Regions from separate parts of the Labrenzia sp. PHM005 genome, predicted to be linked through region 1. Evidence: riboswitches for the same ligand, from Rfam matches in the RefSeq annotation. Region 1 holds a riboswitch; the other holds the start of a gene.
What was found. Region 1 has a riboswitch for thiamine pyrophosphate ahead of FJ695_RS13255 (hydroxyethylthiazole kinase). Riboswitches for the same ligand answer to the same signal wherever they lie in the genome.
Positions count from the first base shown of each region.

Region 2: it holds a riboswitch for thiamine pyrophosphate, as region 1 does, so the genes downstream of both, thiC (phosphomethylpyrimidine synthase ThiC) here and FJ695_RS13255 (hydroxyethylthiazole kinase) in region 1, are expected to answer to the same signal.

Region 1 is NZ_CP041191.1:2,953,586-2,957,226, forward strand. It holds gene FJ695_RS13240 (DMT family transporter) at 98-1,099, shown strand; gene FJ695_RS13245 (hypothetical protein) at 1,237-1,644, opposite strand; gene FJ695_RS13250 (Lrp/AsnC ligand binding domain-containing protein) at 1,680-1,916, opposite strand; TPP riboswitch at 2,056-2,165, shown strand; gene FJ695_RS13255 (hydroxyethylthiazole kinase) at 2,234-3,007, shown strand; gene thiD (bifunctional hydroxymethylpyrimidine kinase/phosphomethylpyrimidine kinase) at 3,040-3,641, shown strand, end outside.
Region 2 is NZ_CP041191.1:426,049-429,689, reverse strand. It holds partial or broken gene thiC (phosphomethylpyrimidine synthase ThiC) at 1-1,782, opposite strand, end outside; TPP riboswitch at 1,878-1,997, opposite strand; gene rpsO (30S ribosomal protein S15) at 2,280-2,549, shown strand; gene pnp (polyribonucleotide nucleotidyltransferase) at 2,865-3,641, shown strand, end outside.

The DNA.
Region 1 (3,641 bases):
TTTCCCACCTGCGCAAATTGTTCTGCTGTTCACGTAATTTCTAGTGCTGGTGCATTCCGTGAGCCTCTGATTTTGTGCCGGCCACTGGATTTATCGAATGGCAAATACCCGCGCAAAATCCCGTTTATCTGGCCCGCCAGCACCAACAGGCATGACCCGCCAGGCCCCACTGATCGGAATTGCGCTGAAACTTGCGTCGACGCTTGTGTTTTTTGCCATGGTAACCGCGCTGAAAATCGCTGCCGAACGTGCGCCGATTGGCGAGCTGGTCTTTGCGCGCAATCTGTTCGGATTGTTCCCAGTATTGTTGATGGTGGGAATGCGGCGGGAACTCGGCCTCGCTTTCAAAACTCAAAACCCGAAGGGCCACTTGATCCGTGCATGCATCGGCCTGTCCGCAATGGTCTGCATGTTTACGGCTTTTGATCTTTTGCCTTTGCCGGATGCGACCGCAATCAACTTTGCCACGCCATTGCTAGTGGTTGTGCTTGCCTATTTTCTGCTTGGCGAGCAGGTACGGATTTACCGCTGGAGCGCGGTCGGTGTCGGATTTCTTGGGATCCTGGTGGTGTTGTCACCGCATTTGGGGGAGGGGGCAGCCGGCAATGCCTCTACACTTGGGGCAGTGGCAGGATTTTTGGGGGCTGGCTTTGCCGCGCTTGCTATGATCACGGTGCGCAAGTTGTGCGAGACGGAACGGACGTCGACGATCGTCACCTGGTTTTCTCTGGCCGCAACGCTGATTTCACTGCTGACCATCCCCGCTGGCTGGATTTGGCCGAGCCAGGCTTGGGTTCTTCCCGATCTTGAGACCGCCGGTCTTCTGGTGCTGATTGGCCTGTTCGGCGGAGCTGGACAGATTCTTCTGACACAAAGCTATCGCTATGCCGATGCCTCGACCATTGCCCCGTTCGATTACATCAACATGATTTGGGCGATCCTGATCGGCTGGCTGGTATTTGCCGAAGAACCGGTTCTGGAGGTGATCATGGGGGCCGTGATTGTCATTGCGGCCGGGATCTTCGTTATTTACCGCGAACACAAACTGGGCCTCGACCGGACCAAAGACCGCCGGGCGTCGACACCATCGAAATCGTGACTTTTTTGCGCCGATGGAGCTTCTCAATGGAGCGCGCGTGATGCCGTCCCGGACGTGATCCGGGACCGAAGCCTAATGGACCCTGGCGCAAGGCCGGGGAAGCTGCGGCGCATGTGAATGCTAGAAATCAGAGAGGGTTATGGCTTGTAGTAGAACGTCTCACCTGAGCTCTTTGTGCCGTCTTTGAAAATCAACTGAACAGTAATTGATTGAGTGCTGTTGGCAGGCAGTTCGATATAGGGTTTTTCCTTTAAGACAGCATTCGGATTGGAGGGATCACAGGCATCCAGCTCCCACATCTGATCAAGATCTGTGCTGTTGAGGCTGTAGAAAACAAAGTCGATGCCGCAGCGCCAGGACTCCAGGTGGGTGAAATAAATCAACTGTTGGCCGTTCCAATCGCGGAAAGACACCCAACTGGTCTTAGTGACATCCAGGATCTGCTTGATCTGCTCTGGTGGCATGCCTTGCGAGACTGCTGGGGATCCGGTTAATGGGAGTGCGACCAATCCGGCCAGCAACATTGTTTTTCCAAGTTTGCTCATCGTCGCTCTCATTTGCTGGTCAATGAAATGCAGCGTTAAAACGCCTTAAAAGTAATGATTGTTTTGGTGTCTTGAATGCCATCGATCGGATGAACCTTCTCATTCACAAAATGACCGATGTCCGTGCCGTTCTCAATGTAGAATTTGACCAAGAGATCATAGTCGCCGCTGGTGGAATAGACTTCCGAGGCGATCTCGGCGTCCGCAATTGCGTTCGCGACTTGATAGGTTTTGCCGAGCTGGCATTTGATCATCACGAAAAACGGGGTCATACGGCGCTCCTGAATGGATGAATAACGTTTGAGTCAGGACATCGCGCATCTGCTGCGAACAGTCAATCGGTGCGTCCATATGAGCCGGGAGCCTAAGTACGACGGGGGTTGAAAATCGGATCCGGCCTTGGTACGCCAAATCATCTCATGGGGGTGCCCGGCAATCGTGGATCGGGCTGAGAGGCAAACGGCCAACTCCTTGAACCTGATCCGGCTTATACCGGCGGAGGGATTGAGATCATGGCAGATAAAACACTCAACATACTAATCCAGGCCATTGCCGGCAGTTTATTCAAAAACTGGGCTGTAGGTTTGGCATGAGCTTGTCGATAGCCGCCAGCACGCAAAATCTTGCGCCAGAAGCTGTTTTTGCTGTTCTTGAACGGGTGCGGCAGAGAAAACCTAAGGTCCATGCGATCACAAATTCGGTCGCGCAGGGTTTTACCGCGAATGTTCTGCTGGCGCTGGGCGCCGTGCCATCTATGACCATCGCGCCAGAAGAAGTCGCTGGTTTTGCGTCTTCTGCAGATGCGCTGTTGATCAATCTTGGCACTCTGGACGACACTCGGCGGTCAGCAATCCCCTTGGCGATCGAGGCAGCCAAGACAGCGAGCCGTCCGGTCTTGATCGATCCTGTTTTTGTTGACCGTTCCCCGCCAAGGTGTGCCTTTGCCAAGGATCTGATGAAAACCGGACCATCTTTGGTGCGGGCGAATGAAGTCGAGATGGCAGCGCTCTTTGCCGAACGGTCCGATGTGGATGCACTAATTTCAGCAGGAACGGTCTTTGTGGTAACGGGTGCAGAAGACAAGATCGAAGGCCTTGGGGAAGACTACCGTTTGCGCAATGGCCATCCCCTGATGGCCCGGGTGACGGCGACCGGATGTGCTGGTGGCGCCGTGCTGGCAGCTTTTGCCAGCGTTGAACCTGATACTGCATTTGCCGCGGCCTGTGGCCTGTCGGTTTTCAATATCGCCGGAGAGATTGCAGCCTCGCGGTCGGCGGGGCCGGGTAGTCTCGTGCCGGAACTGCTGGATGCGCTTTTTGGCCTGACAGCTCGGGATATCGAAAGCCGTCTTCAAACCGGCTGACCACTCTTTCGTTAAAACTGATGGAGGACACCATGACCGCTATCGCGGTGACCATTGCAGGTTCGGATTCTGGCGGCGGGGCCGGCATTCAGGCGGACCTGAAATCCTTTTCCGCCAATGGGGTTTATGGCGCCAGCGTTTTGACCGCTTTGACAGCCCAGAACACGCTTGGTGTCACTGCCATCCATGATGTCCCGACAGACTTTGTGCGGGCGCAAATGGATGCCGTTTTTTCAGACCTTGAGGTTAAGGCGACCAAGATCGGCATGCTGTCGCAAGTTCCCATCATTGAAGAAGTGGCTGCAGGATTGAAACGGCATCAAACCGGACCTGTGGTGCTGGATCCGGTGATGGTGGCCGCGTCCGGGGACCCGCTTCTGGTGGACAGCGCAGTTGCCAGTCTCATGTCTGAGCTGTTGCCGCTGGCCGATGTCATTACGCCCAATCTGCATGAAGCTGCACGCATGCTGGAAACAGACATGGCCGCCAGCGAAGAAGACATGTTCGATCAGGCGCAGCGGTTGATTGGACTGGGTGCAAAATCGGTTCTCCTAAAAGGCGGTCATGGCACCAGTGATGAAAGCGCAGATCTGTTTTTGACCGGTGCCGGCGAGCCTCTCTGGCTTCGGGAAAA
Region 2 (3,641 bases), 2.5 Mb from region 1:
GATCGCCGCCGGCGCGGTATTTGGCGGCCATCACCTCCATACCTTCTTTCTGGGCTTCTGTCCGGATGTCATGCGAGATCCGCATGGAACAGAATTTCGGCCCGCACATGGAGCAGAAATGCGCCACCTTGTGCGCTTCCTTAGGCAAGGTCTGGTCATGGAACGAGCGTGCGGTGTCAGGATCCAGTGACAGATTGAATTGATCTTCCCAGCGGAATTCGAAGCGCGCCCGGGACAGCGCATCATCCCGGATTTTTGCCGCTGGATGCCCTTTCGCAAGATCGGCCGCATGAGCCGCAATCTTGTAGGTGATTACACCGGTTTTCACGTCGTCGCGGTCCGGCAGACCTAGATGTTCTTTCGGCGTCACGTAACACAGCATCGCCGTGCCATACCAGCCGATCTGCGCCGCTCCAATCGCTGATGTGATGTGGTCATAACCAGGTGCGATATCGGTGGTCAGAGGCCCAAGCGTGTAGAACGGGGCTTCGCCGCAGGTTTCAAGCTGCTTGTCCAAATTGGCCTTGATCTTGTGCATCGGCACATGGCCTGGACCTTCGATCATCACCTGACAGTCTTTTGCCCAGGCGATCTGTGTCAGTTCACCAAGGGTTTCGAGTTCGGCGAACTGCGCGGCGTCATTGGCATCGGCAATGGATCCTGGACGCAGGCCGTCGCCGAGGGAGAAGGACACATCATAGGCCCGTGCGATATCACAGATATCCTCAAAATGCTCATAGAGAAAACTCTCCTTGTGGTGATGCAGGCACCACTTGGCCATGATCGACCCGCCGCGTGAGACAATCCCGGTCACCCGGTTGGCGGTGAACGGCACATAGTGAAGGCGTACGCCCGCGTGGATTGTGAAATAGTCCACGCCCTGTTCAGCCTGTTCGATCAAGGTGTCGCGGTAAACGTCCCAGGAGAGGTCTTCGGCAATGCCGTTCACTTTTTCCAGCGCCTGGTAAAGGGGAACGGTGCCGATCGGAACAGGCGAATTGCGAATGATCCAGTCGCGGTGTTGTGAATGTTCCGGCCAGTGGAAAGGTCCATCACCGTATCGGCCCCCCAGCGGATTGCCCAGACCATTTTTTCAACTTCCTCGGCCATGGAGGAGGTGACAGCAGAGTTACCGATGTTGGCATTGATTTTGACCAGGAAATTCCGCCCGATGATCATCGGCTCGCTTTCCAGGTGGTTGATGTTTGCCGGAATGATCGCCCGCCCGCGGGCAATTTCGTCCCTAACGAACTCCGGCGTGATGAAATCCGGAATGTCTGCCCCAAAGCTTTCGCCGTCCCGCTCCAATTTTTCTGCCGCAGCCTGGCGGCCAAGGTTTTCGCGGATGGCAACAAACTCCATTTCCGGTGTGATGATCCCGGCGCGGGCATAGGCCATCTGGGTGACGGCCTTGCCGCCCGTCGCCCTGCGCGGCAAATGGCTTTCCGGAAATTCCGGTGTCAGCCGGTCGCCGGCGGCAAAGCCGTTGTCTTCCGGTTTGAGCGCGCGGCCCTGGTACATTTCCGTGTCGCCCCGGCCAGAAACCCAGGTTTCGCGCAGCCGGGGCAAGCCACGGTCGATGGCGATTGATGCATCCGGATCTGTATAGGGACCAGAGGCGTCATAGACGGTTACCGGCGGCTCGCCGGCCGTCGGGTGCACCGAAATCTCTCGTATGGGCACGCGTATATCGGGATAGATCTCACCGGTTTGATGGGTCTTCTGGGACGCGGGCAGCGGGCCGGTGGTGACGGCTGGGACCGGTTTGGGGCTAAATGACATTGTTTATGAGCTCCTCTCTTAGAAAAAGAGATCCAGCTCACAGGCGATGGCACGCAAAACAGATTATGATGTTCCGCAAGATACGGACAAGAAAGCAGCATTTTTCAGACCATCCCTACGCCAGTATGAACTGGATCAGGTTCAACGGGTCACTGCGCCGCTCTTATGAGCACATCAGAATCTCAGCCCCTTGCCGGGACACCCCTGGTACGAGGCACATTGGTTTGTAGATCTACGGTTGTCAATTCTTGCGGGCCAACACTCTGTTGAAAGGTGTCTGTTGCGGTGCGAAAAATTCCAGAAACAAAATCCAAGATTCCGCTTTCCTTTTTCCCGGATTTCCGCCATATTCCGCCGCCATTGGGCATTAAGGCTCAATTCGTCCTTCAAGAACCTTTGCTGACCGACATCTCGGCTCTGGCGACTGATGGATCAGGCCGGTATTCCGGCAGTTCAACGCGCCCGGTCAACGGGCCTACCTCTTGAAAGGAAGAGCGATGTCGATCACTGCAGAGCGCAAAGCTGAGCTCATGAAAGAATTCGCCACCAAAGAAGGCGACACCGGTTCTCCGGAAGTCCAGGTTGCGATCCTCACCGAGCGTATCAACAACCTGACCCAACACTTCAAAGAGCATGGCAAGGACAACCACTCCCGCCGCGGTCTTTTGAAGATGGTTGCCTCCCGCCGGTCCCTTCTGGACTACACGCGTGGCAAAAGCGAAGAGCGTTACAAGTCGCTGATCGAGCGTCTTGGCATTCGCCGCTAAGGCTTGTTTTAGACTTGATCAACGCGGTGGGCTTGCCCGCCGCGTTTTTCTTTATGGCAACGGGACTGTTTTCTTCCATTCCTGCGGCCTTTGAGTGTTTCCCTTTTGGAAGCAAACACTCTATAGAAACCTCGTGACAAGTCATGGGGCAGGATTGCCAGCGTCTTTTCGAATTCATTGAAAAGCAGCTTGCCGTCTTGCCCATGACCTGTCCGCCGGTAACCGGCCCATCCGGGGCCGACCGGGAATGTGTTTGCCCCAGATGGACCGCTGAGGAATAGCGGCGGGGCAGGCAGTCTATGTTAAGGACAGATGATGTTTGATATTCATCGTGTAGAAGTCGACTGGGGCGGACGTCCGCTCGTACTCGAAACGGGCAAGGTTGCCCGTCAAGCCGACGGCGCTGTTATGGCGACTTACGGCGAAACCAAGGTTCTGGCGACTGTTGTTTCCGCCAAAGAGCCGCGTGCCGGCCAGGACTTTTTCCCGCTCACCGTGAACTACCAGGAAAAGGCGTTTGCCGCTGGTAAGATCCCGGGTGGCTACTTCAAGCGTGAAGGCCGTCCGTCTGAGCACGAAACCCTGACGTCCCGTCTGATCGACCGTCCGATCCGTCCGCTGTTTGCCGATGGCTACAAGAACGACACCCAGGTCGTCATCACGGTCCTGTCGCACGACATGGAAAACGCTCCGGACATCCTGGCAATGGTCGCAGCCTCTGCTGCCCTGACGCTTTCCGGTGTTCCGTTCATGGGCCCGATCGGCGGCGCGCGCGTTGGTTACATCGACGGCGAATATGTGCTGAACCCGATGGTTGACGACATGCCGGAATCCGCTTTGGATCTGGTTGTTGCCGGTACCAATGATGCGGTTCTGATGGTTGAGTCTGAAGCCAAGGAACTCGACGAAGACATCATGCTCGGCGCCGTTATGTTCGGCCACAAGGGCTTCCAGACGGTCATCGATGCGATCATCAAGCTGGCGGAAGCTGGTGCGAAAGAGCCGCGTGAATTCGTTGCAGCAGATCATTCCGAGCTGTTCGGCAAAGTGAAGGGTATTGCAGCTGACGATCTGGCCGCTGCCTACAAGATC